DNA from 3 places in the Clostridium sp. genome. Region 3 is predicted to be linked to each of the others. Evidence: riboswitches for the same ligand, from Rfam matches in the RefSeq annotation. Region 3 holds a riboswitch; each other region holds the start of a gene.
What was found. Region 3 has a riboswitch for S-adenosylmethionine ahead of metF (methylenetetrahydrofolate reductase [NAD(P)H]). Riboswitches for the same ligand answer to the same signal wherever they lie in the genome.
Positions count from the first base shown of each region.

Region 1: it holds a riboswitch for S-adenosylmethionine, as region 3 does, so the genes downstream of both, LKE46_RS12875 (ABC transporter permease) here and metF (methylenetetrahydrofolate reductase [NAD(P)H]) in region 3, are expected to answer to the same signal.
Region 2: it holds a riboswitch for S-adenosylmethionine, as region 3 does, so the genes downstream of both, LKE46_RS11000 (pyridoxal phosphate-dependent aminotransferase) here and metF (methylenetetrahydrofolate reductase [NAD(P)H]) in region 3, are expected to answer to the same signal.

Region 1 is NZ_JAKVOI010000001.1:2,630,710-2,641,029, forward strand. Features, by position in the region: gene LKE46_RS12840 (DUF362 domain-containing protein) at 1-107, opposite strand, end outside; gene LKE46_RS12845 (hypothetical protein) at 226-360, opposite strand; gene LKE46_RS12850 (hypothetical protein) at 452-892, opposite strand; gene LKE46_RS12855 (ABC transporter substrate-binding protein) at 959-1,957, opposite strand; gene LKE46_RS12860 (threonine synthase) at 1,989-3,188, opposite strand; gene LKE46_RS12865 (threonine synthase) at 3,217-4,407, opposite strand; gene LKE46_RS12870 (ABC transporter ATP-binding protein) at 4,439-5,230, opposite strand; gene LKE46_RS12875 (ABC transporter permease) at 5,259-6,047, opposite strand; SAM riboswitch class I at 6,146-6,260, opposite strand; gene LKE46_RS12880 (LysR family transcriptional regulator) at 6,662-7,522, shown strand; gene LKE46_RS12885 (aspartyl-phosphate phosphatase Spo0E family protein) at 7,619-7,792, opposite strand; gene LKE46_RS12890 (MarR family winged helix-turn-helix transcriptional regulator) at 8,000-8,488, shown strand; gene smpB (SsrA-binding protein SmpB) at 8,534-9,004, opposite strand; gene rnr (ribonuclease R) at 9,019-10,320, opposite strand, start outside.
Region 2 is NZ_JAKVOI010000001.1:2,220,559-2,230,878, reverse strand. Features, by position in the region: gene LKE46_RS11020 (ABC transporter substrate-binding protein) at 1-869, shown strand, start outside; gene LKE46_RS11015 (DUF1634 domain-containing protein) at 914-1,282, opposite strand; gene LKE46_RS11010 (sulfite exporter TauE/SafE family protein) at 1,282-2,118, opposite strand; gene LKE46_RS11005 (LysR family transcriptional regulator) at 2,268-3,146, shown strand; SAM riboswitch class I at 3,195-3,293, shown strand; gene LKE46_RS11000 (pyridoxal phosphate-dependent aminotransferase) at 3,382-4,554, shown strand; gene LKE46_RS10995 (MetQ/NlpA family ABC transporter substrate-binding protein) at 4,578-5,390, shown strand; gene larA (nickel-dependent lactate racemase) at 5,402-6,673, shown strand; gene LKE46_RS10985 (hypothetical protein) at 6,786-7,220, shown strand; gene LKE46_RS10980 (GntR family transcriptional regulator) at 7,294-7,671, shown strand; gene LKE46_RS10975 (DUF1648 domain-containing protein) at 7,685-8,809, shown strand; gene LKE46_RS10970 (TOBE domain-containing protein) at 8,936-9,142, opposite strand; gene modA (molybdate ABC transporter substrate-binding protein) at 9,515-10,320, shown strand, end outside.
Region 3 is NZ_JAKVOI010000001.1:2,445,004-2,455,323, forward strand. Features, by position in the region: gene LKE46_RS11980 (asparagine synthetase A) at 1-212, opposite strand, end outside; gene LKE46_RS11985 (Lrp/AsnC ligand binding domain-containing protein) at 596-1,108, shown strand; gene LKE46_RS11990 (DUF378 domain-containing protein) at 1,177-1,392, shown strand; gene argH (argininosuccinate lyase) at 1,456-2,772, opposite strand; gene LKE46_RS12000 (argininosuccinate synthase) at 2,787-3,992, opposite strand; gene LKE46_RS12005 (hydrolase) at 4,153-4,836, opposite strand; gene LKE46_RS12010 (homocysteine S-methyltransferase family protein) at 4,917-7,373, opposite strand; gene metF (methylenetetrahydrofolate reductase [NAD(P)H]) at 7,391-8,248, opposite strand; SAM riboswitch class I at 8,341-8,450, opposite strand; SAM riboswitch class I at 8,590-8,697, shown strand; gene metA (homoserine O-acetyltransferase MetA) at 8,783-9,697, shown strand; gene LKE46_RS12025 (isocitrate dehydrogenase (NAD(+))) at 9,760-10,320, opposite strand, start outside.

The DNA.
Region 1 (10,320 bases), 190 kb from region 3:
ATCTGCCCAATACCCGCCTTTTTAATTAATTTTTTAAGCTTGGTAGGCAGTCCGTCTCCGAAGGCCACCGTGCGGAAATCCGTAAAATAAACTTTTGCTTTTTCCATTTTTCATTCACTCCCGCTTTCAAATCATCGTATACATTAAAAGGAGCGCTGTGATTCATCGTTCCTTGAATAATATTATACTCTCTAGAGTTAACTATAGGTCAATAGTTTGATGAATTTAATTTTTATGTGCAAACTTGGGCTCTCCATTGACAAACTCAATATTTTCAGGGGGAGTCAGGACTTCCAGATTTGGATTTTCAACAGCGTCCTGCAAGAGAGGTTCACTTATAATAATTTTTTCCAGCTCCATTGTATTTTTAATCCATATAATTCACTGTTCTGATTCTCCACACCAATGCAGGTCTTAACCGCTATTTTTATTGCATCTTCTGAATTCGACGCTACCATGGGTATTTTATTTTACACGGCTCACTGTAATTGCTTGTAAAACAGTTTGTATACATAGCCTTAAAATCTATACTGTCAAATAATTTTCTTGTAATAACATCTGATACGCCTATTCCATTGGCATTTCCATTCTCCGTAGCTCCTCCATGGCTTCCCATGGCAGGTACTATAAAGGGCTTCGCCCCTATCTCTTTCAGACAGTCTATGACAGTCTTTGCTATTATATTTATATTGCAGATGCCACGACTTCCTATTCCAAGCGCAATCCTTTTGTTTTTTAAATTGTTTATATATGGTTTAATACCCTGTCTTATTTCAACATCAACATTCTCAATGCATTCATTTTTAAATTTCTGCCTGACTTTAAAAAATCTCGGCAGCTGTATATCTGGAAATTTATCTAAATCAATGGATTCCACATCATACACCTCCATAAATCCAAACTCATTAAAAATATCAACTCATCCACAATTATAGGATGAGTTGATACTTTTGATATATTAATTTATTCCGGCATCTTTCAAGTAAGTCTTGTCTATGAGATCATCCACTTTTACATCTTTCCTGATCGTATTATTCTGTCTCAGAGTTTTAATTGTTGAGGAAAGTGATTTTGTAACCTCGTCAGTCAATCTTATATTGAAATCTTCTTTTGCAAGACCTTTTTGCACAATATTCTTCTTCAATTTGAGTTCCTTGGATATAATATCTGCAGCCTGATCAGGATTCGACTTAGCCCATTTTTCAGTTTTTTCATAGACCTTTAGAACCCTTTTAACAATATCAGAATTCTTTTTGGCAAATTCATTATCGGCTATGATGAAATTTACATCATATTTCAGGTTAGTTCCATCTCCTATCTGATAAGCTGTCTTCTCATCTTCTATTGAAGATGCATATGGCTCCCAAACAAGCCCGGCATCAATATTTTTAGATGAAAATGACGTTTTTATATCAGGTGGTTGTAAATTAACAAGCTGTATATCACTCTGCTTCAATCCCGCTGATTCCAGGTATCTTGCAAGAAGCATATGGGCAGATGAACCAACTGTAACTGCAACTTTCTTGCCTTTCAAATCCTTGGCTGACTTTATATTAGAACCAGTTGCTGCAAGTATGGAGTTCAATTTATACCCTGCTGCATAGACTCCAATAGCCTTTATATCTATGCTATTTGCTCTTGCCTGTATGGCCGGCTGATCTCCAACTTCTCCTATATCAAGCTTCCCACCTGCAAATGCTTCGATCATAGGAGGCCCTGAAACAAAACTTTGAAAATTAATTTTTATATTGTCTTTCTTGAATTCCTGAGTAAACCATCCTTTATTCTTTGCAATAATTAAGAGTGAATGATTTATTCCCGGTTGATAACCTATATTTATTTCTTTTGGTTTCGATGAATCCTCTTTACTGCCTCCTGAACCAGTTGTTTGCCCGCATCCTGAAAGAGCAAACAAACTTATTAAAAATATTGAAATTACAGGAAATATCTTTTTCATATTAAACATCCTCTTAAACATCCTCCTCTTTTTAAATATCTGTATCAATCTCAATTACTGGAAGTTCCTCTTTAACCAAATTAGGGTATTTCAATCCACTACCAGTATTTAAAATTACAACTTTTTCATCCGACTTCAAGAAACCGGTTCCATACAACTTTTCTACTGCAGCAATTAATGACGCTCCTTCAGGACATATGAACAGTCCTTCAGTCTTTGCAAGCAAATTAAGCGAATCAAGAATTTCCGAATCTTTTACTTCAACTGCAGTACCACCACTTTTTCTAATCGCATCAAGCACTATAAAATCTCCCAGAGCTTTTGGAACTCGTATTCCTCCCGCTATGGTATTTGCCGTTTTACAAAACTCCGAATCCTTCCTTCCTTCATTAAATGCCTTTACAATAGGATTGCAGCCTTCTGCCTGAACTGAAATAAGCTTTGGAACCTTGCCCTTTATCCATCCAAGCTCTTTAAGCTCCTGAAAGGCCTTCCATATTCCAATTATTCCTACGCCTCCCCCGGTAGGATAGAGTATGGCATCCGGGAATTCCCAGCCGAAGTACTCGGCGATCTCAAGTCCCATGGTCTTTTTACCTTCTATTCTGTAAGGTTCTTTCAAAGTAGCCGCATCAAACCAGCCATATTTTTTTACTCCCTTGGCTATTATTTTTCCTGCATCAGATATAAGACCCTTTACAAGATAAGTTTTTGAACCGTATATATAAGCTTCTTTCTTGGCAAGATCCGGTGCATCATAAGGCATGGCAACTACAAGTTCTATTCCAGCCTTTGCTGAATATGCCGACCAGGCACCTCCTGCATTTCCAGCTGTTGGCATAGCTATAGTTTTTATTCCAAGTTCTTTTGCCTTTGAAACACCTACAGCAGCTCCCCTTGCCTTAAAAGTACCCGTAGGATTCAATCCTTCATCTTTTATATAGAGATTTTCAATGCCTATTTTCCTCCCTAGTTTTCCAGCCTTAATTACAGGTGTATCACCTTCACCCAGTGTAACTATATTTTCCTCGTTCTTTACAGGCAATAGTTCCTTGAATCTAAACAGTCCCCTTCTTCTGGATTTGAATACATTCCTATCTATATTTTCCTTTATTTTGGAAAGATCATATCTTACAAGTAACGGACCACCGCAGTGACATAAATTATGCGGCTCATCTGTTGAATACCTTTCACCGCATTTTGAACACTCAAGATAACTAACATAACTCATAAATCATTTCTCCTTTATTTGAATATTTTTAAATAGTTTCAATCAACGGAAGCTTCTCATCAATCAAATCAGGATATTTTAAACCACTTCCGGTATTCAAAAGTACAATTTTCCATTCGGGTTTTAAAAATCCGTCTTCAAACAATTTTTTTACTGCTGCAACTAATGCACCTCCTTCAGGGCATACAAGCAGTCCCTCGGTCTTTGCAAGCAAATCAAGTGAATCAAGAATTTCTGAGTCTTTTACTTCAACTGCAGTACCACCGCTTTTTCTGATTGCATCTAAAACCATAAAATCTCCCAGAGCTTTTGGAACTCGTATTCCTCTCGCTATAGTATTTTGATTTTTGCATAATTCTGAAATTTCTTTATTCTCTTTAAATGCTTTTACAATGGGAGCACACCCTTCTGCCTGAACGGCAATAATTTTTGGAACTTTGCCATTTATCCATCCAAGTTCCCTGAGCTCCTGAAAAGCCTTCCATATTCCAATTATTCCTACACCTCCTCCCGTTGGATAGAGTATGGCATCCGGAAATTCCCAGTCGAAGTACTCGGCAATTTCCAGTCCCATAGTCTTTTTTCCCTCTATTCTATAGGGTTCCTTTAGAGTGACCGCCTCAAACCATCCATATTTTTTTATAGCTTTATTTATTATCTTATCTGCATCAGATATAAGACCTTTTACAAGATAAGTTTTTGACCCATATACAAAAGCCTGCTTCTTAGCCAGAACTGCAGCATCATCAGACATGACAACCACGAGTTTGATTCCTGCTCTGGCCGAATACGCTGACCAAGCACTTCCTGCGTTTCCAGAAGTGGACATGGCTATGGTTTTTATTCCAAGTTCTTTTGCTTTTGAAACACCTACAGCAGCACCTCTTGCCTTAAAAGTGCCCGTAGGATTCAATCCTTCATCTTTTATATAGAGATTTTCAGCACCAATTTTTTTTCCCAGCTTTTTAATCTTGATTACAGGTGTATCGCCTTCACCCATTGTAACCATATTTTTTCCCTCTTTTATGGGTAGAAGTTCTCTAAATCTAAAAATACCTTTTCTTCTTGTTTTAAAAACATCTTTATTTATATTTTTCCTTATTTTATCAAGATCATATTGTGCAAGCAGCGGCCCATTGCACCGACATAAGTTCTGCGGTTGATCAGCCGAATATATCTTCCCGCATTTTGAACATTCCAGATACTTTAAATAAGTCATGGGAACAATCTCCTCCATCCAAAATCTTATATTATATGTTATATGAAAATGGATTTTCCACTTTTGTAAAGAACTCATCATATATTTGACTTTTAATACGTGTAAAATCATAGCTGCTTCTGTCTCTGGGCCTAGGTAAACCAACAGGTATAATCTTCTTGACTCTGCCGGGTCTACTGGACAATACAACCACCCTGTCTCCAAGATAAACTGCTTCATCTATATCATGGGTTACAAGTATCATGGTAGTATTTTCCTTCTTCCATATTTTAAGAATTTCCTGCTGCATATTAATGCGTGTCATAGCATCCAGTGCACCAAAAGGCTCATCCAGCAGCAACAGTTTTGGTTTGTTTATAAGTGACCTGGCAATACTTATTCTCTGTTTCATCCCTCCTGATAGCTGGGAAGGATAGGACTTCGCAAAATTAGTTAATTCAACCAGGTCCAACTGTTCATAAACCAGCTTTCTCTTTTCTTCTTTGGACATCTTCTTGCTTATTCCGAATTCTATATTTTTTTCTACTGTAAGCCATGGGAAAAGTCTGGATTCCTGAAACACCATTCCTCTGTCTATTCCAGGACCATCGACAGCCTTACCATAGGAAAGTATATTACCTACATAATCTCTATCCAGACCGACTATTATTCTAAGCAGAGTACTTTTCCCGCATCCACTTGATCCAACAATACTTAAAAACTCTCCCTGTTTAACTGATAAATTTATATTGTTTAAAACATTGAGATCACCACCTTCTTTTTTAAAAGTTTTATTCAAATTTTCTATTTCAATAGCACCTGGTTTCTCCTGTACCACGGACATGATTTCTCAACTCCCTAATTAATCAATCTTAGCTACCTGAATCCCATCTTACAACTAAAATTTGCAGCTTCTTTATTATATAATCTATCAAGAATCCAATTACACCTATTGAAGCAACCCCTACCAGCATTATATCCGGTTGTGATAATTCTCTTGCATAGGATATTGAATATCCTATACCTGAAGTTGCTGCAATTATCTCTGCTGTAATTACACTCATCCATGCACTTCCAATTCCAATGCGCAGGCCTGTAAAAATAGATGGCAGTGCTGATGGAAAAACTATTTTTTCAAGTGTCTCAAGCTTACTTTTTTCTAATATTTCAGAAACTTCCAAATACTTTTTGTCTGCTCCCTTTATTCCATAAATAGTATTTATAAGTATCGGCCAAAAACTTCCGATTACTATTACCGTTATTTTAGAAGCTTCACCTATTCCCATCCATAGTATAAGAACGGGAACCCATGCCACAATAGGAATTGGTCTTAAAAACCCTATAAGCAGGTCAACAGCATTTTCTGCTATTCTGAACAATCCAATGAATATACCACATATTATTCCTAAAGATGCACCTATACAATAGCCTTTTATAACTCTCAGTATACTTATAGACAAATTTCTCGCCAGATCTCCACTTTTAACCATATCTATAAATGCCAGAAATATGGTATGAGGAGACGGTAGTACGGACTGTTTAATAAGTCCTCTATCACTTAAAATTTGCCACAGTATAATAAGTATTATCGGAACTATAAGTGCAATACCTATTCTACCAATAAATTTAATTTTTTTACTAAAGCCGGACTTTACGTTCATCTTTACACACCTCATATTTTGACTTAATTAAGAAAGCTGTTTTTCAAATAAGAAAAACAGCTTGAATTCAATCTAAAACATTTCAAAATCAACTATTTTTCTTATCTCTCAGAATAGTAAATACTCTGCAGGAATTAACACCATTGCATTCTAATGAAAAATGCTGGTTGTCGGGCTTCATAGGGCCAGTCCCTCTGCCTCTCGTGATAAGAGAATATACAGTTTTCAACATATAATTATATATTCCACTTTGTCAATAATCCACTATTAAATTTTCTATAAATTATGCAAATACAAAAAATCCTGTTCTCTTAATGCAGAGGCAGAATTTATCCGCGGTCCCACTCTGTTTACTGTAAATAGATTCTCATACAGCAACTCTATAATTAATGCTCAAGAATGCACTTCAGTTAATTCCGTTCAGGACTTCTCACAGCTTACAAAAATCCCTCTCTTCGAACTTTTCTCAACCTACTCTTCTCCATCATTGCAAATATTTCTTTTATATTTCTTCAACTTTGTGTATTATTATATCAAAGAAAATAATATATTACAAATACCAAAAACATATCTAATTTATAGCTATAAGATATAAATTATGAAGGGTGATTATCATGGATATAAGACAACTCAAGTACTTTCTTACAATAGTAGAAAAGGGAAGTATAACTAAAGCTGCACGACAACTTCACATAGCACAGCCTCCATTAAGTCAGCAGCTCAAACTGCTGGAAAAAGAGCTTGGAATTAAATTGATAGAAAGAAATACAAGAAAGCTGCAAATAACTGATGCGGGAAGGATACTTCAATACCGTTCCAAACAAATTCTTGAACTGACTAAAAATACAAAAAAAGAACTTGAAAATTTAAAGGACGGATTTAAGGGTATACTATCTATAGGTACAGTAGCATCTTCCGGTACTACAATACTGCTGAAAAAATTAAATGATTTTCATGAAAAGTATCCCCACATAAACTTTACTATAAGAGAAAGCAGCACCTCTGAAATTCTCAAACTCCTCAATACAGGAATTATAGAAGTTGGTATAGTATTTACTCCTTTTAATTCTGAAAAGTTTGAATCATTGCTGCTTCCAAGTGAATCAATGGTTGCAGTTGTAAAACAGGGTTCCTATTTTGACAGTCTCAAAAATAAAATCAGTTTAGACGGTTTAATAAACAAGCCGTTGATAGTAGACCACAAATTTAAAGATATGCTAATTTCATCCTGTCATCAAATTGGTTTCGAACCTAGAATACTATGTGAAAATGAAGATGCAAGGTCGGTTTTACTATGGGCTGCTACTGGTATTGGTATAGGTGTGGTTCCAAAATCTGCTTCAGAGCTGATTCCCCGACTAAGTTTAAAATATATTGAAATAAACGAATTATCCCTCAAAACTCGTCCTGCAGTAGTATGGGTTAGAAATAGGTATTTATCCGATATAGCCAAAGACTTTATAAATACATTTTGAATATCTTTAAATATGCTATATTCACAAGTTATCAACATATTATCAACATATATTGTGGATAAGTTTATAAAGAGGAGGTACCTACCTCCCCTTTTTCTACTTGTCTACTTTGTTTTTGATTATCCTGCTATATTCATTTAGCAATGAATCCAACATCTTACTTGCTGCAATTACTTCCGGATTTAATAAATTGTTTTTCTGTTTGACTAAATCATTCAGATGTTTTCTCAATTCCTGCATTTCCAACAGAATATCTTTTATATTAGACATGTTTCTTCCCTCCTTCCCTAATAATTACTATAAAGGAAGAAACATTCTAAAAAATATTAATTTTGTATAAAACAAGATATCTGGGATTCAATAAAATGGACAATTCCAAAAAAGTTTAATTATTTTACTGATAATTTTTCAATTTGTATTGTAATTTTAACGGTAATTGTAGTAGCATTATTATAATAACATTTTTACTATAGGAAGGTGAGTACAATATCACTAATAGAAAATCAGCCTCCATGCCCAGATGATAAACTGTTTTCAATACAGGCGGACAAAATAATAAATATATTCAAAAACATACAGCGATCTTTAACTACAAAGTTCAAAAAAAGTGCAAATAAATATGGCTTTACAGTGCCGCAGCTTTCGGTTATATTTCATTTGTACAAAATGCCTTATGTAACCTTGAATGAATTAAGCGAATGCATGATGCTTACTAAAAGTACTGTTTCAGGCATAATAGACAGGCTTGAAAAGCAGGGCATAGTAATCAGGGAAATCCCTGAAGACAATCGCAGAATTGTCAGGCTTTCTCTTTCCAACGATTTCAAAGAAAAACATGATATTTCCTCTATGAAAAAGGAATTCATTTCCGATTGTATTCTTGACATTATAAAAGATATGGGACCCGTGGAAACAGACAATTTCATTTCTTCATTGGAACACTTTAATTCACTTATAAAAAAATAGCAGCAGTGAACCAGAATTTAAAACTGGTTCACTACTGCTTGTATTTCATCTGTATCTTTCTTTAAGCTGCCTGTCTATATCTCTCTTAGCAGCTTTTTCCATAAGCACATTTCTCTTGTCATAGTCTTTTTTACCCTTTCCAACTGCCAGGTTTACCTTTACCATTCCATGTTTAAGGTACAGTGCAAGCGGCACTAAAGTATATCCTCTCTGTGCCGTATATCCCAGTAATTTACTTATCTCGGATTTATGCAGAAGCAGTTTTCTTGTTCTGAGCGGATCTTTATTATATATATTCCCCTTTTCATAAGGACTTATATGCATGTTTCTGACAAAGATTTCACCGTTTATTATATCCGCATAACTATCCTTTAAATTGGCTTTGCCTTCTCGTATGGATTTTACCTCTGTCCCTACAAGTTCTATACCGGCTTCCATTGATTCTTCTATGAAGTAGTCATGTCTTGCCTTCCTATTTTCAGCAAGAGTTTTGCTTCCAGTTTTGTTTTTTGCCATAAATCTCACCCCTTTTAAGCTTCAAAATCCAGAGTTTCCACATCTGCTATCTGTTCCTCCTGCTGTTTTACCAGTTCAAAATAAATTTCATGAGCGGCTAAATCCACCTTCAATACCTGTATCCTTACCTCGTCACCCAATTTGTAGATTTTCCTGGACTTTTCTCCCATAAGTGAAAGATGCCTGTCATCATATATATAATAATCATCCGTCATAGTGCTCAAGTGCACCAGGCCTTCTATTGTATTTTCAAGTTCCACGAACATCCCGAAGTTGGTTACAGATGATACTATTCCATTATACTCTTCACCTATTCTCTTGCTCATATACTCCGCCTTTTTCAGATCATCCACTTCTCTTTCGGCATCCTGGGCGATTCTTTCCATTTCAGAAGACTGCCTTGCTGCATAATCCACTTTTACATCAAGACTTTTTATCTCTTTTTCATCCAGTTTTCCATTTATAAATTCTTTGATTATCCTGTGGATAATGAGATCAGGATATCTTCTTATAGGTGAAGTAAAATGACAGTAGTACTTTGCGGCCAGGCCAAAGTGCCCGGTACATTTTGGAGAATATCTGGCCTGCTTCATGGATCTCAAAAGCAGCGTACTGACTACAGTTTCTTCCTTTTGGCCCTTTACTTTTTCTAAAATTCCCTGAAGCACTTTTGGATTTACTTCCTGTCCCCATTTTATAGTATACCCCAGGTTGTGAACAAATTCATTGAAATGCATGAGCTTTTCCTCGTCGGGATCTTCATGTATCCTGTATACAAAAGGCATATTTGTCCAGAACATATGCTCCGCTATAGTTTCATTGCATACAAGCATGAATTCCTCTATTATGTGGTTTGAAATTCCTCTTTCAGCAGGTTTTATTTCTACAGGTCTTCCCAGTTCATCAAGTTTTATACTGCATTCCGTGAAGTCAAAATCCACAGCACCCCTGAGCATTCTCTTCTTGTAGAGTATCTTGGCAAGTTCCTCCATAAGCTTAAAGGTGGATACAAGATAACCGTATCTTCCCATTACCCTTTCATCTTCACCTTCCAGTATTTTGGTCACATCCGTATATGTCATTCTTTCACTCGTTCTTATTATACTCTCTACAATCTTATGATCTATAACCTTGCCTGTATCGTTTATTTCCATGAGGCAGCTGAGAGTAAGTCTGTCAATCTTGGGATTCAAGCTGCATATTCCATTGGACAACTTTTTAGGCAGCATAGGTATGACCCTGTCAATCAGATACACAGATGTACCCCTTCTCAGTGCTTCCCTGTCAAGGGGACTTTTATCCTTCACGTAATTGGA
Region 2 (10,320 bases), 220 kb from region 3:
TTGGCGGATCTGATAAAATAGTTGCAACTATTGATTCGAAAAAAGCATACCCCTGGCTGTATAAAGTATTTCCAGACATGGACAAAGCTAAGACTATATTCACAAATACAACGGTCAATACAGAAACTCTTGCACAATTAAAACCGGATGTATTGTTCATGCCTACTGAATCAAAATTACTTGCAAAGACAAAGGAACTCGGAATTCCTACTGTACAGCTGATATTTCAGAATTATGACGATTTGAAAAAGGTTGTCAATACAACTGCACAGGTTTTAGGTGGAGATGCCAAGGATAAAGCAGATAAGTACAATTCCTATCTGGACGAAAGACTTAAAGCAGTAAAAGAGGTAACTTCCAAAATACCCGACTCTCAAAAACCCAAAATACTGCATATTGAATCTTTTAAGCCCCTTACAATTGATGGACAAAAAACAATAGTAGATGACTGGATACAGGCTGCCGGTGGTAAAGATGCCGCCGAGATAGAAGGAAACAAGAAACCTGCTTCCATGGAGCAGGTGCTCAAATGGAATCCTGATATAATAATTATGGGAAAAAGTGTATTGAATGATAAAAACAGCCCTATAAAAACACTTGATCAATTGTACAGCAATCCACAGTGGAGTCAGGTAAATGCGGTTAAAAACAAAAAGGTGTATGTAAATCCAATGGGAGTTTTTCTGTGGGATAGATATGGTATGGAGTCGGCACTACAATTTCAGTGGCTGGCAAAGCTTCTTCATCCTGATGAATTTAAAAATCTTGACATGGTGAAAGAAACTCAGAAGTTCTATAAAGAATTTCTGAACTATGATCTTACTGCCGATGATGCCTTGAAGATTTTGAATGCACAAAATCCGGATTAGTGGAAGTTCCCCTTTATGAAGGTTGTGCCTTAAAGGCACAACCTTCAATTTTTGCCCATGAACAAACTTATTATCAATATTATGAATACAACAGCTGTGATCTTTACATACAGAAAATCCTTTTCCTTAAAAAATACTAATATGGAAATACCAACTCTGAATATTGGTATGGCTATCAACAGCATAAGTCCTAAGAGTATTATGGAGTAAGGTTTCAAGGCCATGCATCCATGGAGTATCTCAAAGGGATAAGTCGGATAAAAGTTGCCGGGATACCCGCTGCTTCCAGAGATTAGAAACATTATAAGTCCTATTATTATAACGGCAGAGCTTGTCAGGACTCCTACAAATAAAAACGTGCTTATTATCTTTTCCATCTCTCTTGTATTTTCTTTCAATTTTTTATCATTCATTATAATGCAATCACTCCTTTATACATCATTTGAAGTGCTATATATACGAGAAAGGGTATGAATATCTTTCTTATAGTCTTGTTTTTCATTCGCTTCATAATACGTGCCCCAATGGTAGCACCTGCAAGTACACCAAGTGCTACCGGACCTGCAATTTTGGGATCTATATCACCCCTCAGGAAAAACACTCCGGCACTGGCGGCACCGGTGACTCCCATCATAAAATTACTTGTGGCACTTGATATCTTCATTGGAAGTTTCATAAACAGATCCATGGCCATAACCTTGAAGCTCCCACTTCCTATACCAAGAAGCCCTGATATAATTCCTGCACCATACATTACACCGAATCCACTCGGCACGTTTGCAACTTTATAATCAACGGGTTGTTTTAAAACATCGTCATAATATTGGCCGTTTAATTTAAGTTTTTGTGCAAGTGGATGCTCTATAACGTTATCAGGCAATTCAGTCTTGCCATTTTTGAACATTGCAAAAGCGGAATATAGAAGAAGTAGTCCGAATAACACATAGAGGTAGTTGGCATTTATGATTCCACCTAGAAAGGCACCGGTTATAGCTCCGACTGTTGTTGCTATTTCAAGAAACATGGCAACTCTTATGTTGGTCATTTCATCCCGCACATAAGCTATAGCAGCACCGCTTGAGGTTGCTATTACTGAAATTATGCTTGCTCCTATGGCATATCTTATATCAATTCCAAATATAAGTGTCAATGCTGGAGTAATTACTGTTCCCCCGCCCAGGCCAAGAATAGATCCGGCTATGCCTGCCACAACAGATATCAACAAGATTTCCAGTACTATCAGTGACAAAATATCATCTCCCTGTATTGAACAAAATTTGATTTTCAAGTATTATTATATCAATGATAAGCTTATATTAAAAATATTTATTATCTATTATGTGTATATAAAAATTGTATAATTACTTTTATTATTTAATTATCGAGGTGATATTCTTCATGGATATTAAGCAGCTTAGGTATTTTCTTACAATTGCAGAAGAAGGGAAGATAACAGGAGCGGCTAAAAAACTGAATATAGCACAGCCGCCTCTCAGTTATCACTTGAAGCTTTTGGAAGAGGAGCTGGGAACTAAACTCATGGATAGGGGAAATAAAAAAATTCATCTGACGGATGCAGGGGAAATATTAAAGAACAGGGCTGAACAGATATTGGAATTGGTGGATTCCACCATAAAAGAATTGAAAGATTTCAACGAAGGCATCAAAGGAACATTGTCAATTGGAACTGTTTCATCTTCAGGAGCTACACTGTTTCCAAATATAATAGAAAGATTTCATAGTATATATCCAAAAGTAAACTTTGAGGTATGGGAGGGAAATACATATAGAATACTTGAAATATTGAACAGTGGAGTGATAGATATAGGGATAGTCAGAACACCGTTTAACAAGGAAGGACTAAGCATAAAAATTCTTTCCAGAGAGCCTATGATATCAGTTTTTAGAGATGATCTGGACTATTTCCCGGATAGAAAATCAATAACTCTAAAGGAGCTTATGGGTAAACCGCTTATCATATATAGAAGGTTTGAAAAAATCATATTTGAGGCATGCCATAATATGGATTTTATGCCCGAGATAATATGCAAGAGTGATGATGCAAGAACTACACTGCTATGGGCGGAATCCGGTATTGGGATTGCCTTGGTTCCAATGACTGCTCTGGATATAGTAAAGGCATCCGGTTTAACTTATAGAGTAATTCATGAGTCAAGCTTAGAAACGAGTATAGCTGCAATATGTGTAAAGGACAGGTATATGTCTGCCGCTTCCAGAAACTTTTTAAATGTGATTTCAGATATAGAAAGGGCTTGACTTTGTTCTATGTAAATAATATAATCATACCTGTAATTTAATAGGTTTATCTTATCTAGAGAGGCGGAGGGAAAGGCCCAATGAAACCCAGCAGCCAGCAATTATTGCCAGGTGCTAATTCCTGCAGTTTTAACTGAAAGATAAGAGGAAGATACCTCTTTTATCGTAAAGAGGTTTTTTTAGTTTAAAGAATAGATTTTATATATCAATAAAATTTTGAAAGGATGTGTTTTTCTTGCCCGAACTAAGCAGTAAGTTGGTTAATTTTACAGATTCTGTTATAAGAAGAATGACAAGGATATCAAATAAATATAGGGCTATTAATTTATCACAGGGTTTTCCTGATTTTGATCCTCCAAAAGAAATAAAAGAGGCACTTAAAGCTGCTGCGGACAAAGGACCTCATCAATATGCAATTACCTGGGGTGCACAAAACTTTAGAGAGGCACTTGCAGAAAAGCAGAAGAAATTTATGGGGATTGATATAGATCCTGAAACACAAATTGCTGTTACCTGCGGTAGTACCGAGGCCATGATGGCATCTGTCATGACGGTGTGTGATCCAGGTGACAAGGTTATAGTATTCTCTCCGTTTTATGAAAACTATGCTGCAGATGCAATATTGAGTGGGGCAGATCCAATACATGTATCTCTTTATCCGCCGGAGTTTTCGTTTGATAGAAAAGAATTGGAGGATGCATTCAGGCAGAAACCTAAAGCTCTTATACTGTGCAATCCATCAAATCCTACAGGTAAGGTTTTTACTTTGGAAGAGCTCCAGTATATTGCGAGTCTGGCTGAAAAATATGACACATTTGTAATAACGGATGAAGTGTACGAGCATATTGTTATGGATCCATATAAACATGTTTATTTTGCTTCACTTCCAGGAATGTTTAACAGGACTTTGAGTTGCAGTTCTCTTTCCAAGACATATTCCATAACAGGATGGAGGTTGGGATATGTTATAGCAGATGAAAGGATAATAGAAAATGTTAGAAAGGTGCATGATTTTTTGACGGTTGGAGCGGCTGCACCTCTTCAGGAAGCAGCAATTGCAGGACTTAAAATGCCTGATGAATATTATGACTGGCTGAAAAACATGTATATGAAAAAAAGGGATCTTTTCCTAGCTGGATTGGATGAAGCTGGCCTAAAGTATGTAAAACCCAATGGAGCTTATTATGTAATGATAGATGTATCGGAGTTCAATGTAAAAAATGACTTGAAATTTTGTGAATGGCTGGCTAAAGAAGTTAAAATAGGTGCAGTACCAGGTTCAAGTTTTTTTAAGAAAAATGTGAATAATTTTATAAGGCTTCATTATGCAAAAAAGGACGATACTCTTCTGGAAGCCATTGAAAAGTTGAAAACACTTAAAGAAAAAGCTGAATTTTATAGTGAATAAATTTATGTTAAAAGGAGACTATTATGAAAAAAATTGGAAGTATTTTATTGTCGGTATTATTAACAACAGTTGTATTTTCAGGTTGTGGAAGTACATCACAGAAATCAGATTCTGAAGCCAATACCATAAAAGTAGGAGTTACAGCAGGACCTCACGAGGAAATAATACAAAAGGTTAAAGAAGTTGCAAAAAAGCAAGGGATGAATGTGGAGTATACTAGTTTTAATGATTATGTTCAGCCTAATACGCAGTTAAATGAAAAACAGCTGGATGTAAATATATATCAGCATGAACCATACTTGAAGCAGTTCAACAAGGATCACAATATGAATCTAGTAAAGGTTGCCAATGCAGTAACTTTTCCTATGGGCATATATTCCAGTAAACTGAAATCTCTGGCTCAACTGAAGGATGGGGATAAGATTTCACTGCCGAATGATCCTACTAATGAAGCAAGAGCACTTATGCTTCTTGAAAAAGGGAAGGTTATAAAGTTGAAAAGTGGCGTAAGCTTAAAGGCTACCATAAAGGACATAGCTGAAAACCCTAAACATATCCAGTTTCTTGAGCTTGAAGCTCCGATGGTTCCGCGTTCGTTAAGTGATGTGGCGGTTGCGGCGATAAATACCAATTATGCAATACAGGCCAAACTCGATCCAAATAAGGATGCCATATTCAAGGAGCCGAAGGATTCTCCCTGGATTAATATTATAGCTGCAAGACCTGACAACAAAGATGCGGAAAATGTAAAGAAATTGATCAAAATCTATCAGTCAGACGAAGTTAAGAAATACATAGATGAGCATTTCAAGGGCTCTGTTATAGCAGCATTTTAGAGGTGATGCAGATGAGTTTGTATAATTTTAAATATGGAAATGATATACTTGAAATAAATATGGAAGGGAAAATAGACAATGTACTTCCAGGCAAGGCCGGACATGTTCAGGATGTAGAGGCAGAAATTGTTGCATCTCTTGAAAATCCAATAAATTCAAAGCCGTTGAGGCAGATAGTAATACCGGGGGAAAAGGTCATATTTGTAGTTTCGGACATAACCAGGTCATGGATAAAAACTGCAGAGTTCCTTATCTATATAGTTAATTATCTGAATTCTTTTGGAATAAAGGATGAGGATATTTCGGCCATAGTTGCAACGGGTACTCACAGGGCTGCCTCAGAAGACGAAAAGAGAGATATTGTGGGGGAGAAATTGTACCGCAGAATAAAAGTATACAACCATGACAGCAAAAATGAAGATGAACTTAGGTACATGGGAGTATCGAGCTTTGGTACTCCTGTATACTTAAACAGAAAAGTGATTGAGGCAGACAGGGTTATACTTACAGGAGGCATCACATTTCATCTTTTTGCAGGCTTTGGCGGTGGGGCTAAAAGTGTTGTTCCGGGTGTTGCAGGTTTCCAAACCATTCAAAGTAATCATAGACTGGTTTTTAACAGCGGAGAAAATTCCGGACTCAACCTCAGTGCAGGGCCAAATAAGATTAAGGGGAATCCTATGCGTGAAGACATTACAGAAATATGCAGAAAGATTTCAACGGATTTTTTAGTCAATGCAGTACTTGATACCGATGGAAAATTCGTCAAATTTGTAGCCGGAGATTTCGAAAAGGCCTGGCTTGAAGGATGTAACATAACCAGACAGCTTTATGGAGTGAAAATTAAGAACAAGGCGGATATTACTGTTGTATCTTCAGGTGGATACCCCAAAGACATAAATCTGTACCAGACGGTTAAAACAATTGATAATGCCCTGTATGCAGGAAAGCAGGACAGCGTGTTGGTTATAGCTGCACAGTGTATAGAAGGACTGGGTGCAGATGAATTTATGAAATGGTTCCAATATGAGACTCTTGAAGATATGGAGAAAGCTTTGAAGAGAAATTTTACAGTTCCTGGTTATGCAGCTTATAAAACCTTGTATACTGCAAAAAATAGAAAGGTTCTTTTCTTGTCATCTCTTGAAGATGAGGTTGTACGTAAATTTGGCTTCATTCCAGTGAAGTCACTTGATGAAGCAGTTGAGACTGCATACACATTGAGCAGTGACAATCCGGACGTTGTACTTATGCCATATGGTGCCAGCACGCTACCCATATAAAAGAAGATTTGATATTGAGAGTATTGATTTCAATATCAAATTTTTTTATGAAAAAATTCAGCAACTATATGGTAATATATAATTGAATATATATTTTAAGGAGACAATATAGATGAATGTAAAAAATAAAAGTTTAAACTTTGTATTGGAAATAGTGTGTTTTACTGCGTTTATAATATCAGCATATTTTTTTATCGACTGGCTGGAATATATAGCTGTTGTGCCTGTGATCATGTGTATATATGCCGGACTTAAGATATTTAAGTACATTAAAAATAGAGATGGATTAAAAATATTTTCATTTTTAGCCACAGTTTTGATTATGGTTGTTATATTGCATATATTGCTTGCATATGGAATGACTAACCCTGTTCCTATACTGCTGCTTTTTATAATTACAAATTTGTTTTTTATATACAATGTAATTTTATATATTTATAATGGATTTGGAAAATTAAATATGTTTTTGCTTGTGTTAATGTGGATTTTATGTGCTGGTATCCCGGTTGTCATGATATTTTTATTATCAGCGGGGCTGTCTGTCTAGAAATCTGTTTGTATTGACATATGCACGCAACTGTTATATTATATATATAACAAATAGCATAGGGGGCTAATGGATGCTGATAGAGATTGATTTTGAATCTGAAAAACCGATTTACGAGCAAATAAAGAGGCAGATAATACAGGCTATAGCATTGGGAAATTTGAAGAAAGGGGAAAGTCTGCCCTCAGTAAGACATATGGCGGAGGATATAGGCATAAATCTTCATACTGTGAATAAGGCCTATAATGAGTTGAAGTCGGAAGGATATTTAAATATAGATAGAAGAAAAGGTGCGGTGGTAAGCCTCAAACTCCCTGATGTTACGCAAGAATTCAGGGATAGACTTAAAAATGAACTTGTTTACCTGGTGTCAGAAGCGTATCTTAGGGGTATAAACCAGGAAGAATTTTCCGGGTATTGCCGTGAAATGTTTAAAAATTTAAAATCATAGGGAGGCAAAGATCATGAGAGAAAATTTGTATATGTCTTTATACATGCTTTTTATATTTTTAATAGTATTAATTATGGAAATACTCACCCCGAGATTTACTAGAAAGGAAATTGTATTTGGTGTAAGGGTGCCTTATGATAAAGTAGACTCAGAGAAAATTGTAGATATAAAGAAAAAGTATATAAGAAATAATTTGCTTATAGGAATTCCATTTATAATTTTATTCAGTCTTATGAATTATATTTTATCCGGTATCGGCGTGATACTGTTTACTACATTTGGTTTTATATTTATAGGTTTCCTTGTATATTTAATGTCGAACAGGGAAGTAAAAAGGTTAAAAGAAAGGGAAAAATGGTTCAAGGGCAGGAAACAGTCTGTAATTATTGATACGGATTTTTCAAAAAATAGAATAAAGTCTATTGTATCACCGTGGTTATTTATAATTCCTATAATAATAATTGCAATTAATATAATTTTAGGGTATTCATATTATGACTTATTGTCTGACAAGGTGGCAACCCACTGGGACTTTTCGGGAAACATCAATGGATATCAGAGTAAATCAAAGCTGTTGATATGGGAAATCCCTCTGGGACAAATTGTTTGTACTGTTATATTTTTTATAGTTTATAAAGGGATAGGCTGGTCAAAACAGCAAATAAATTCCTCCAATCCAATGGCTTCTGCAGAAAAAAACAGGATATTTAGGAGAGTATGGTCAATATACATGATTGTATATTGTATCCTTATCAATCTCCTGCTTACAATGGGAACTATTCAGATATTTAGGGTATTTGACATAGGGAATGGATTTCTCATAATTGTAATTGTTGTATTTCTCATTTTAATCTTCGGCAGCGTTATTATACTGTCTATAAAATTAGGCCAAGGTGGAGCCAATATAATACTTGCTGACGAAAAGAACAAAAATAAATTTTCAAAAGAAAACAGAGATGATGATATTTACTGGAAATTCGGGAATACCATATATTATAATACAGATGATCCATCTGTATTTATTGAAAAAAGATTTGGAATAGGGTGGACCATAAACGCGGGAAGACCTGTTGGAATGGCTGTTTATATAGGAATGATACTATTTATTGTAATTGTAATAACTGCTGTAAGTCTTTAAAAAAATAGATATAAAAAAGAACTGTTTTAATTTATGATGTGACCCCAATAAGTTAGATTTTTAGGCCTAACTTATTGGGGTCAGTTCAATTGACAGTTCTTTTTTTATTGTCTATTGATCTGTAAATTAAGCCATGACCATAACATTGGATGCTTTAATTACTGCAGTAGCCTCTGAGCCGACTTTTAAACCGAGACTGTTTATTGCATCCAGTGTTATAATGGAACATATCTGTTTCCCGTCACCTACATCCAGTATGACTTCACCATTTACAGATCCTCTTTTAATATCTACTATTTTTCCTTTTAATTGATTTCTTGCACTGATATTCATCTATTGCATATCCTTCCTTCAATTTGATCTATGATATTATTATTTACATCATGTAATGTAAATATACATAAATTAAAATTTCTCTCTATAAGTAAAAGAATATTAAAAAGTGGTTAAAAATATACATAACATGAAGTTTAGTACCTAAACATTACATTATTTGATAATTATATAATTAAATCTGCTAAAAATTAAGAAATTATTAAAAGAATATTGATTAATTAGCACGTTTTATATATAATGTATAATATAACATTTCAAGAATATAATATATATTAATATTACAAGAAGTTATGTAACTTGATGTAACTTTATATAACGTTTTCTATGATAATTTCAAATATAAATTTAAAATCTTGGGGAGGTATTATAATGAAAAAGTCGAAAAGAATTTTATCGGTTGTGTTGTTTCTGCTTATTACAATTTTATCGGTTGGGTGCGGTACTACAAGCAAAGATTCAAGTAATCAGCAATCTGATTCAGCTTCCAAAAAGGACGAGGCTGTAACATTGACGGTATCTGCAGCTGCAAGTCTGAAGGATTCTATGAATGAAATAAAACAATTGTATACTAAAGAACATCCAAATGTAACTATCACATATAATTTCGGATCATCAGGTTCCCTTCAGCAGCAAATAGAACAGGGCGCGCCTGCAGATATATTCATGTCTGCAGCAACTAAACAGATGGATGCCCTCAAAAGCAAGAATCTGCTTGTAAATGACACTATCAAGGATTTGCTGAAAAATGATGTGGTACTTATAGCTCCAAAGGCATCATCCAATGTAACAAGTTTTCAGGATCTTGCAAGTGACAAGGTTAAAAAGATAGCACTTGGTGAAATCAAAAGCGTGCCGGTAGGACAATATTCACAGGAGATACTTAAAAATCTAAAACTCATGGATAAAGTAAGTCCCAAGGCTGTTTATGGAAAAGATGTTAAGGAAGTTCTGACGTGGGTTGAAACAGGAAATGTCGATGCAGGAATTGTATACAAGACAGATGCACTGGTATCGGATAAAGTTAAAGTTATAGCTGCTGCACCGGCAGATTCCCATAAGGATGTAATATATCCTGCGGCTGTAGTAAAAGCAAGCAAAAATCAGGATGCAGCCAAAAAATTTCTTGAGTATCTATCAGGTGATGAGGCACAGAAGGTATTTGAAAAATATGGATT
Region 3 (10,320 bases):
ACATCGTGATTCAATGTATCTGTAATAGGTGCTATCATAATCGGCATTACTCTAGTTACACCTTTTTCATACATATAATCATCTACCGCTTTTAATATTGCCTGTTGGACACGAAGTATGTGAGGCAGTTCCTTCCTTGAAATTTTCTCAACTACCCTGTCCAGAGTCTTCAATTCTTCTTCCCTTTTCTTATCCTTCAGTATAGTATCCATAAAACATTCCCCCTCATATCAAATACAAAGCATGCATAAGATTTCTAGATTTATAATTCATCAACAATACAATAATAATACTTTTTACAGTATTATTGCAACATTAATAATTCGTATTTAATACATTTATACCTTTATCAAATTTTTCAGTGCTAATTTGTTGATCTTCAAAATATTATCCTGAAATAACGTTTTCTAATATCAATTTGATAAAACTTTCTGTTATAATGGTTATAGTACTTTATGTATATTAAAAAATAAGTTAAAATATAAGTAACTTTACTGTAACTAAATGAATTTTATTTTACTCCTTTCCTGAGGAAATTATTATTAAAATTAGCACAAACAGTAATCGTATATTACGTATAAGGAGTGTTTAGATTATGAGTACAAATTTTAAAATCAAAGGACTTGATGATCTTGATATTCAGATTCTGGATATAATGATCAAGGATTCAAGAACCCCTTTTCTTGAAATAGCAAGACAATGCCATGTAAGCGGAGGAACTATACATGTCAGAATGAAAAAAATGGAAGACATGGATATAATAAAAGGTACGAAGCTTATAATAGACAATTCAAAAATAGGATATGACGTATGCTGCTTTATAGGAATTTACCTTGACAGGGCAAGAAATTTCAATGAGGTTCTCGATGAACTGAACGCTATAAATGAAATTGTTGAACTTCACTATACCACAGGAGAATATTCCATATTTGTAAAGGTAATATGCAGAAATATAGCTGATCTTCAGAACCTTCTTATGAATAAAATACAGGTTATAGATGGAATACAGCGGACAAATACATTTATATCACTTTACCAGCCAATAGACAGAAACATCCAGATAAGCCTGCAAAACAGCAGTAAACAAAATTCAAAAACCAAGTCATGATTTTGCTTATATTTTATGCCCCATTTGCACATAATACTTATGATAAATTTAAAAGGAGATGTGTTTTTATGAAGACACTTGATACAATAGCTCTCGTGTTAGTTGTCATAGGTGCTGTAAATTGGGGGTTGCTTGGATTTTTTCAGTATGATCTCATAGCTTCATGGTTTGGAACAATGTCTGCCCTTACAAGAACCATATACGCAATTGTAGGCATATGTGGTCTGTATTCCATATCCTTCTTCGGAAGAGACAGGACCGGCATAACCAATAGAGCCGAATAGTTACATATCCATAATTCATAGTATACTAAAATAGAGAAGGTTCCATCTGAACCTTCTCTATTTTTATCTAAGATTTTTCTTTATACCTCTTGTAATTGAATTCTCATAATCTATAAAATCATATACGTCATCTTTGAACAATGTGCTGAACCCTGCAAGTTCCTCCAGGGAAAGTTCCTCTATGGGTTTATTATTCTGCTCGCAGTAAAGGACTATTTCACCTATTACCTTGTGTGCATCCCTGAAAGCCATGCCTTTGTTTACAAGATAATCTGCGGCCTCGGTTGCATTTAAAAATCCAGTCTTTACTGCATTGAACATCTTATCACTATTTACTTTAAGAGTAGACAGCATCCCGTCCATTACCTTTGCACAGCTCAATACGGTTTTCACAGCATCAAAAAACTGCTCCTTGTCTTCCTGCATATCTTTGTTGTAGGCAAGCGGAATCCCTTTCATAACCGTCAGGAGGGACATGAGATCTCCATATACCCTTCCAGTCTTGCCCCTTATAAGTTCCGCTGCATCAGGATTCTTTTTCTGGGGCATTATACTGCTTCCCGTGGAAAACTCGTCATCTATGGTTACAAATCCAAATTCCCTGCTGCTCCACAATATAAGTTCTTCACTCAACCTGCTCAGGTGCATCATCATGATTGAAAAACATGAAAGGAGCTCCAGAGCGTAATCCCTGTCACTAACTCCGTCAAGGAAATTGCTTACAGGTTTCTTGAAACCGAGTTCTCCTGCAGTAAACTTCCTGTCTATATCATATGTAGTACCGGCCAGTGCGCAGCATCCAAGAGGGCTTTCATCCAGTAGGTCCACAGCATTTTCCACTCTCTTCCTATCTCTTCCAAGCATACTGTAATAAGCCATTATATGATGCTTGAAGGTAACTACCTGTGCCCTTTGAAGATGAGTATATCCTGGCATTATGAAATTATTTTTTTCCCCAAGTTCCTTCATGGTTTTCTGAAGGTTCACAATTGCATCAATGACTTCTCCAGCCTTGTTTTTTGCATATAACCTGAAGTCCAGAGCTACCTGATCATTTCTGCTTCTTGCAGTATGGAGCTTCTTGCCTACCTGCCCTACTCTGTCTATAAGATTGCTTTCCACAAAACTATGAATATCCTCATAGTCACCCTCTATTTTAAGTTTATCATCTTCAATATCTGAAAGTATGGATTTTAATCCCTTCAATATCAGGTCCCTGTCCTCTTCAGACAATATACCGCATCTGGCAAGCATCTTTACATGGGCCATGCTTCCGGTTATATCCTCTTTATAGAGTGTCCTGTCAAAACTTAGAGAACTATTGAAATCCTCCATGAGCTTGCTTTCAGATTTTTTGAATCTTCCTCCCCATAACTTCATAAAAATTTCCTTTCCTATTTCTGATTATTCTGATCCGATATGGCCTTTATCTTGCTTGGAAGGCTGAATATCTTGATGAATCCTTCTGCATCCTTGTGACTGTACAGCTCACTTGCACCAAATGAGGATATGTCTTCATCATAGAGTGCATTTTCAGCATCTATTCCGGCATTTATTATATTGCCCTTGTATATCCTGAGCTTAACCGTACCTGTAACATTTTTCTGGGTAACTTCCACAAAAGCATCAAGTGCTTCCCTGAGCGGTGTAAACCAGAGTCCGTCATATACCAGTTCGCCATATTTCTGTGATACAAGCTGTTTGTAATGATAGGTACTCTTGTCTACTGTAAGTCTTTCAAGGCATCTATGTGCTGCATAAAGTACAGTCCCACCAGGAGTTTCATAGACTCCCCTTGACTTCATCCCAACCAGTCTGTTTTCAACTATATCAATTACTCCTACTCCATTTCTGCCGCCTATTTTATTCAATTCGGTCAGAAGTTCCACAGGTGAGAGTTCCTTGCCATTTACTTTTTTAGGCACACCCTGCTGAAAATATATTTCTACATATTCAGGATTGTCCTCTGCCTGTTCCACAGGAGTCGTCATGGAATACATATCCCTTTTGTGTTCATTTATCGGATTTTCAAGATCTCCGCCTTCATGGCTTATATGCCATAGGTTTTTATCCTCCGAATATATTTTTTTCTTGGTTGCAGCAACTTCCACACCTTTTGAATGGGCATAATCTATGGCATCCTCCCTTGATTTTATATTCCAGATTCTCCATGGTGCAATTATCTTTATGGAAGGATCAAAAGAAGCTATTCCAACTTCAAAGCGCACCTGGTCATTTCCTTTTCCCGTACATCCATGTGCTATATACTTTGCTCCTTCCTTATGGGCAATCTCCACCAATTTTTTGGACATCAGCGGTCTTGCAAGAGAAGTTCCAAGCATATACTCATCTTCATACAGCAAATGTGCCTTAACAGCCTTGAAAAGATAGTCTTGTACAAACTCCTCTGTAAGATTTTCCACATATATCTTTGAAGCTCCAGTTTTCAACGCTTTTTTCTTTACTTTGTCGTAGTCATCTCCCTGACCTACATCTATGCAAACTGCTATTACATCCAGATCATAATTCTCCTTGAGCCATGGAATTATAATCGAGGTATCCAATCCGCCCGAATATGCTAATACTACTTTGTCTTTCATAAAATGACCCCCATCACATTTAAGTATTATCTTAATATTATATTATAATTATACATATAATATTATAAATATGCAACATTTTTATTTTATTCAACTATATATTCACTCATTTTTATGCATAATTATAAACCGATGGATAATTTACCCACCGATTTATAATCTACATTTTTCTATATCTTTCCATGCTCTCCTTAAACAGTTCAGATGTGGACGGCGGAGTATAGACAATAGCATTTGCACCCGCCATTATAGTTTTCTCTATTGATTTTTCATCCTTGCCGCCTGTAGCCATTATAGGGAACTCAGGAAATTGTCTCCTTATACTCCCAACAAGTTCAGGTGTACTGCTACCTGCAGATACATTTAAAATTGAAACACCCGCATCTATTCTCTTCTGTATGTCGTCCCTTTCGGAAACTACTGTTACAACAATTGGTATATCAATGGAATCGCTCATGGCTTTTATTATTTCATCTGACGTAGGACTATTTACAACAACTCCCATTGCTCCCGTGAATTCTGCATTCAATGCCAGATTTATAACTCTTTTCCCCGTAGTAAGTCCGCCTCCTACGCCGCAAAAAACAGGTACATCTGAAGCTGCTACAAGGGCTTCAGATATGACGGACTGAGGCGTGAATGGATATACAGCGAAAACTGCATCTGCATTTATATTTTTTATAACTGCCACATCTGTCGTAAAGGCAAAAGATTTCAATCTCTTGCCAAATACCTTTATTCCTGATGTCTGCCTTATTACATCAGGTAGATTTATCATATGACCTCTGAGTGTCCCATTTATATGTGGAACATATTTGCCTGTTTTCTTATTAATTTTTTCCATGATATTTTCTCCTAAAATGAATTAGAGTATTTATAAACATATTTTATATCATTTTTCTCAGATATTCCATATAAATTTTTTTATTTAACAAATTCCAGTTCATTTTGTGAAAAGATCTTTTCAGCTATTTTAACCGTGTCTCTGGCGTCCCGCGCATAAAAGTCAGCTCCTATCATATCTGCATATTCCTGATTCAATACTGCTCCACCAACTATGACCTTGCAGCACAGATTACTTTTTCTAAGAGCTTCTATCGTCTTTTTCATGTTTATAACCGTGGTAGTCATAAGTGCACTCAATCCAACAACCCTTATATTGTTTTGCTTTACACAATCAACTACTCTCTCAATGTCCACATCTTTCCCAAGATCTATTACGTTGAACCCATAGTTCTCCAGAAGCACCTTCACTATGTTTTTACCTATGTCGTGTATATCTCCCTTGACTGTTGCCAGGACTATTCTCCCCTTATCCACATTGCTCTGTCCGCTTTCAACCATACTCTTCTTTATGACTTCGAAAGACTTCTTTACAGTCTCTGCAGACTGCATGAGCTGCGGCAGAAAAATTTCCTTTGCTTCATACTTTGCCCCCACTTCATCCAGTGCCGGAATAACATATAAGTTTACTATATCCAGAGGCTTTTTCAACTTTAAAAGCTGACTTGTAGCCAGAATCGCTTCGTCCTCCATGCCGTCTATAATTATCTGCTTTAGAGTCTTTTTGTCTATTTTATCTTTCTGGTGTTTTCCATCCTTGCTTTTATCTACAACGTTGTTTTTTTTATTTTGATTTGACTCCTTCGGCATATCCTTGTACTTTTCTATAAAATTCTTACTGTCCACATCCCTGTATGAAAGTACTTCAAATGCAGCTATAGTATCCTTCATTCCTTCATCTCCGGGATTCATTATCGGCAGATCCAAACCGGCTTCCAGTGCCATAAGCAAAAATGTCCTGTTTAAAAGTTTTCTATTTGGAAGTCCATAAGATACATTGCTTACCCCGAGTGTTGTCTTTACACCAAGTTTTTCCTTCACCATTCTTATCGCCCTTACCGTCTCCATGACTTCCTTCTGCTGGGCAGAGGCAGTAAGGGAGAGGCAGTCAACTATTATATCCTTACGTGAAATTCCAAACTCTTCAGCTCTCTTTACTATCTTTTCCGCAATTGCAAACCTTTCTTCCGCCGTATTTGCTATTCCTGCCTCGTCGATAGTGAGAGCTATAATACAGCCTCCATATTTTTTTACTATGGGGAAAACCTCTTCCATGGTTTTTTCCTTGCCATTTACAGAATTTATGAGAGGTTTGCCCCTGTATAATCTCACTCCGGCCTCAAGGGCGTCGGGATTTGGACTGTCTATGCTTACCGGGAGGTATGAAACCTGCTGTATTGCCTTTACAGCCTTTTTCATCATTTCAACTTCATCTATTTCAGGAAGTCCTACATTCAGTTCAAGTATGTCTGCGCCTTCTTCTTTCTGATACAGGGCCTCTCTCTGGATATATCCTATCTTCTTCTCCCTAAGTTCCTGTTTATATGCGGCTTTTCCAGTAGGATTTATTCTTTCACCTATTATTCTTGTTCTACCACCTATTATTACAGTTTGATTGCCTGAAGTCACTGCAGTAAATTCTTTTTTCTCCGGACATAAAGGCTTGAGTCCGCTTACCAGTTCTATAGTGGCCTTGATGAATTCAGGGTCCGTGCCGCAGCATCCTCCTAGTATTCTTACTCCTTTTTCTGCCATGATCTTCATTTGTTCTGAAAACTCAGCTGCTTTTACATCATAATAGGTTTCTTTCCCATCATATTTTGGCAGACCGGCATTTGGCTGAACCATGACAGGAGTAGACGAGTACCTTAAAATTTCATCCACTATGGGCTGAAGATCCTTTGGTCCAAGCGAACAATTGACTCCAAGTGCATCAACCCCAAGACCTTCCAGAACAAAAACCATGGTTCTGGGATCTGTCCCCATCAGAGTTCTGGCGTTTTCCTGAAAAGTCATAGTGCAAAAAACCGGAAGGGAACTGTTTTCCTTTGCTGCAAGTATGGCAGCCTTGGTCTCATATATATCCATCATTGTCTCAATCAGTATTATATCGGCTCCTTCCCTTTCACCTATGACTACCTGTTTTTTAAAAAGTTTATAGGCAGTTTCAAAAGTGAGGTTCCCAGTAGGCTCCATGACCTGGCCTATAGGGCCCATGTCAAGTGCCACGAATTTATCCTTTCTTCCCCTGACAGCAGCTTTTGCAACTCTAACCCCGGCCTCTATCACTTCATCTGAAGAATATTCAGAATCACTGTATTTCAATTCATTTGCCCCAAAAGTATTTGTTATTATAATATCTGCACCAGAATCAAGGTAGACTTCATGTATTTTCTTGATTGTATTTCCATTTGTTATGTTCAATATTTCAGGAAGATCGCCGGCTTTAAGTCCACTTTTCTGAAGCATTGTCCCCATAGCACCGTCAAAAAATATAAATTTATCCTCGAATCTTTTAAACAAATCGTTAAAATCCATATAGCCACCCCTTTTTATCAATTATACAAATTATCTACTATGTAGTTCACAGCAGTCAAGTCATTCATGGTATACAAGTGAATACCCTTTATTCCATTTTTCACCAAATCGCGTGTTTGATTCAAGCTGTATTCTACTCCCGCTTTAAAGAAGTCTTCTTCATTTTCCCCATATTTATCTATTATGGCCAAAAGTTCTTTAGGCAAACTTGCGCCGCCAAGCAGACTCATGCTCTTAACCTGTCTTGCCTTAACAACCGGCATTATACCTGCCAGCAGAGGTATATCCAGCCCAATCTTGCCCAGTTTTTCCCTGAACGTGTAGAAATAGTCATTGCTGAAGAAAAACTGGGTGATAAGAAAATCCGCCCCGCAGTCCACCTTCTCCTTCAGATGAAAAATATCTTCATCCAGATTACTTGATTCCGCATGTCCTTCGGGATATGCTGCAACTGCAATACACATATCTCTCTTTCTTGAAATATATTTTACAAGTTCCTTTGCATATCTGTATTTATTATTTATTTGTGAATTGGAATTCCTGACAATATCTCCTCTGAGTGCAAGTATATTATTTATTCCGCCATCAGCAAGCTCCGATATGTATTTCTCTATTTCTTCCTCTGTAGAATTTATGCAGGTGAGATGTGACAGCACCTCTATATTGTATTTGTTCTTTATATAAAGTGCAGTCTCCATGGATCCATTTTTACTTCTTCCTGCAGCTCCATAAGTTACACTTATAAAATCCGGATTCATTTTGCTCAAATTATTGATCCTGTTTTCAAAGCTCGGGAAATTACTTTTATTCTTAAATGGTATAACTTCAAAGGAAAGTATAAATTCCTTGTCATTGAATATATCTATTATGCTCATAAATTCTCTCCTCATAAAAATTTAGTTCAAAAAAGGCCGCTTTTTATTAAGAAAAGCAGCCTAAGTTTGTATCGATACATTACAGCATTCTTTTCTTATCTTCCAGAATTTTCATGATTCTGTAGGAATTAACACCTTGCATGACGCACATGCTGGTTGTCGGGTTTCTCAGGGCCAGTCCCTCCACCACTCTTGATAAGAACCTCAGTATATTATTGTTAAAGTACATTTTATTTAATGCTAATACTTTTCAGCATGCTTGTCAATACAAAAATTCTAATTTTTGATCTTCTTGACAGAATTAAGTTTTTAGTATATCATATTCATTAAACCAATTAAAAATCTTATCGAGAGTGGCTAAGGGATAGGCCCAATGATGCCCGACAACCAGCATTTTTCATTTGAATGCATGGTGTTAATTCCTACAGATTTTTTCTGAAAGATAAGAAAAATAGTTCGATATTACAGGCCATTTTTCTTAGTAGAAAAATGGCCTTTTTAGTCCATAATCAATATTTGTAAAGGATGAGTTCTATGCCAATAAATATACCTAATGGTCTTCCAGCTTGCAAGATATTGAAAGCTGAAAATATATTTGTAATGAACGAAAAACGTGCAGTCAAGCAGGATATACGTCCTCTCAATATAGTAATATTGAATCTGATGCCCGTCAAGACTGTCACTGAAACACAACTGCTCAGACTTCTTGGCAATTCCCCGCTTCAAGTGGACATAACCCTTGTATACCCAAAATCCCATAAGTCAAAAAATACTTCCGAAGAATATCTTTTCAAGTATTACGAGACATTTGACGAAATACGTCACAGAAAATTTGACGGGATGATAATAACGGGAGCACCTGTAGAAAAGTTGGAATTTGAAGATGTAGATTACTGGGATGAACTCACTGAAATAATGGACTGGTCCCTGAAAAACGTCTATTCAACCTTCCACATATGCTGGGGGGCTCAGGCCGGTCTTTACTATCATTTTGGTATTCCAAAATATCCATTGGACAAAAAGTTGTTTGGAGTGTTTCCACATACCATCACCAGGAAGAATGTAAAACTATTAAGGGGTTTTGATGATCTGTTTTATGCCCCTCATTCGAGGCATACAACTATAAAAAGAGAGGATATTCAAAGTGTTCCTGAACTTGAAATACTCTCAGAATCAGAAGAAGCAGGAATCTATATAGCAGCTACAAAGGGCGGCCGCGATATCTTTGTCATGGGACATTCCGAATATGATACCCTGACATTGAAGCAGGAATATGAAAGGGACAAGGCAAGCAACCTTCCTATAGAAATTCCAAAAAATTATTTTCCTGATGATGATACAAAAAAAGCTCCACTGTCCATGTGGAAAGGACATGCCAATTTACTATTTTTAAATTGGCTCAACTATTACGTATATCAGGAAACACCATATGACTTGAACAAGCTCTAATTCTGGTGTAAAAAACTGCAGAACTACCTGCTGTATGGTAGTTCTGCATTCGTCACCTTTATTTAATTGAAATCCAATTTTGAAATTATTGCATCTGTAAATTCATCGGTAGTAGAATTTCCGCCAAGATCACAGGTCAGGTACTTTCCATCTTTAAGCACGGCCTCAACTGCATTCTCTATCCTATCCGCCGGGATGTTTTCTCCAAGATATCTAAGCATCATGATTGATGAAAGTATTATAGCCGTAGGATTGGCTTTATTTTTACCTGCAATATCAGGTGCAGATCCATGTGCAGCTTCAAATACTGCTGTATCCTCACCTACATTTGCTCCAGGAACCAGTCCTAGTCCGCCTATGAGTCCCGATGCCATATCGGATAAGATATCACCATATAAATTCGGCATTACAAGAACATCATAATTTTCAGGATTAAGTACAAGTTTCATGCTCATTGCATCTACTATCACACTTTCAAATTCAATGCCTTCATACTCTTTGGCCACTTCCTGTGCAGTTTTAAGAAACAGGCCATCCGAAAGTTTCATTATATTTGCCTTATGAACAGCAGTAACCTTTTTCCTTCCATTTTTAACTGCATAATCAAATGCGGCTTTTACTAT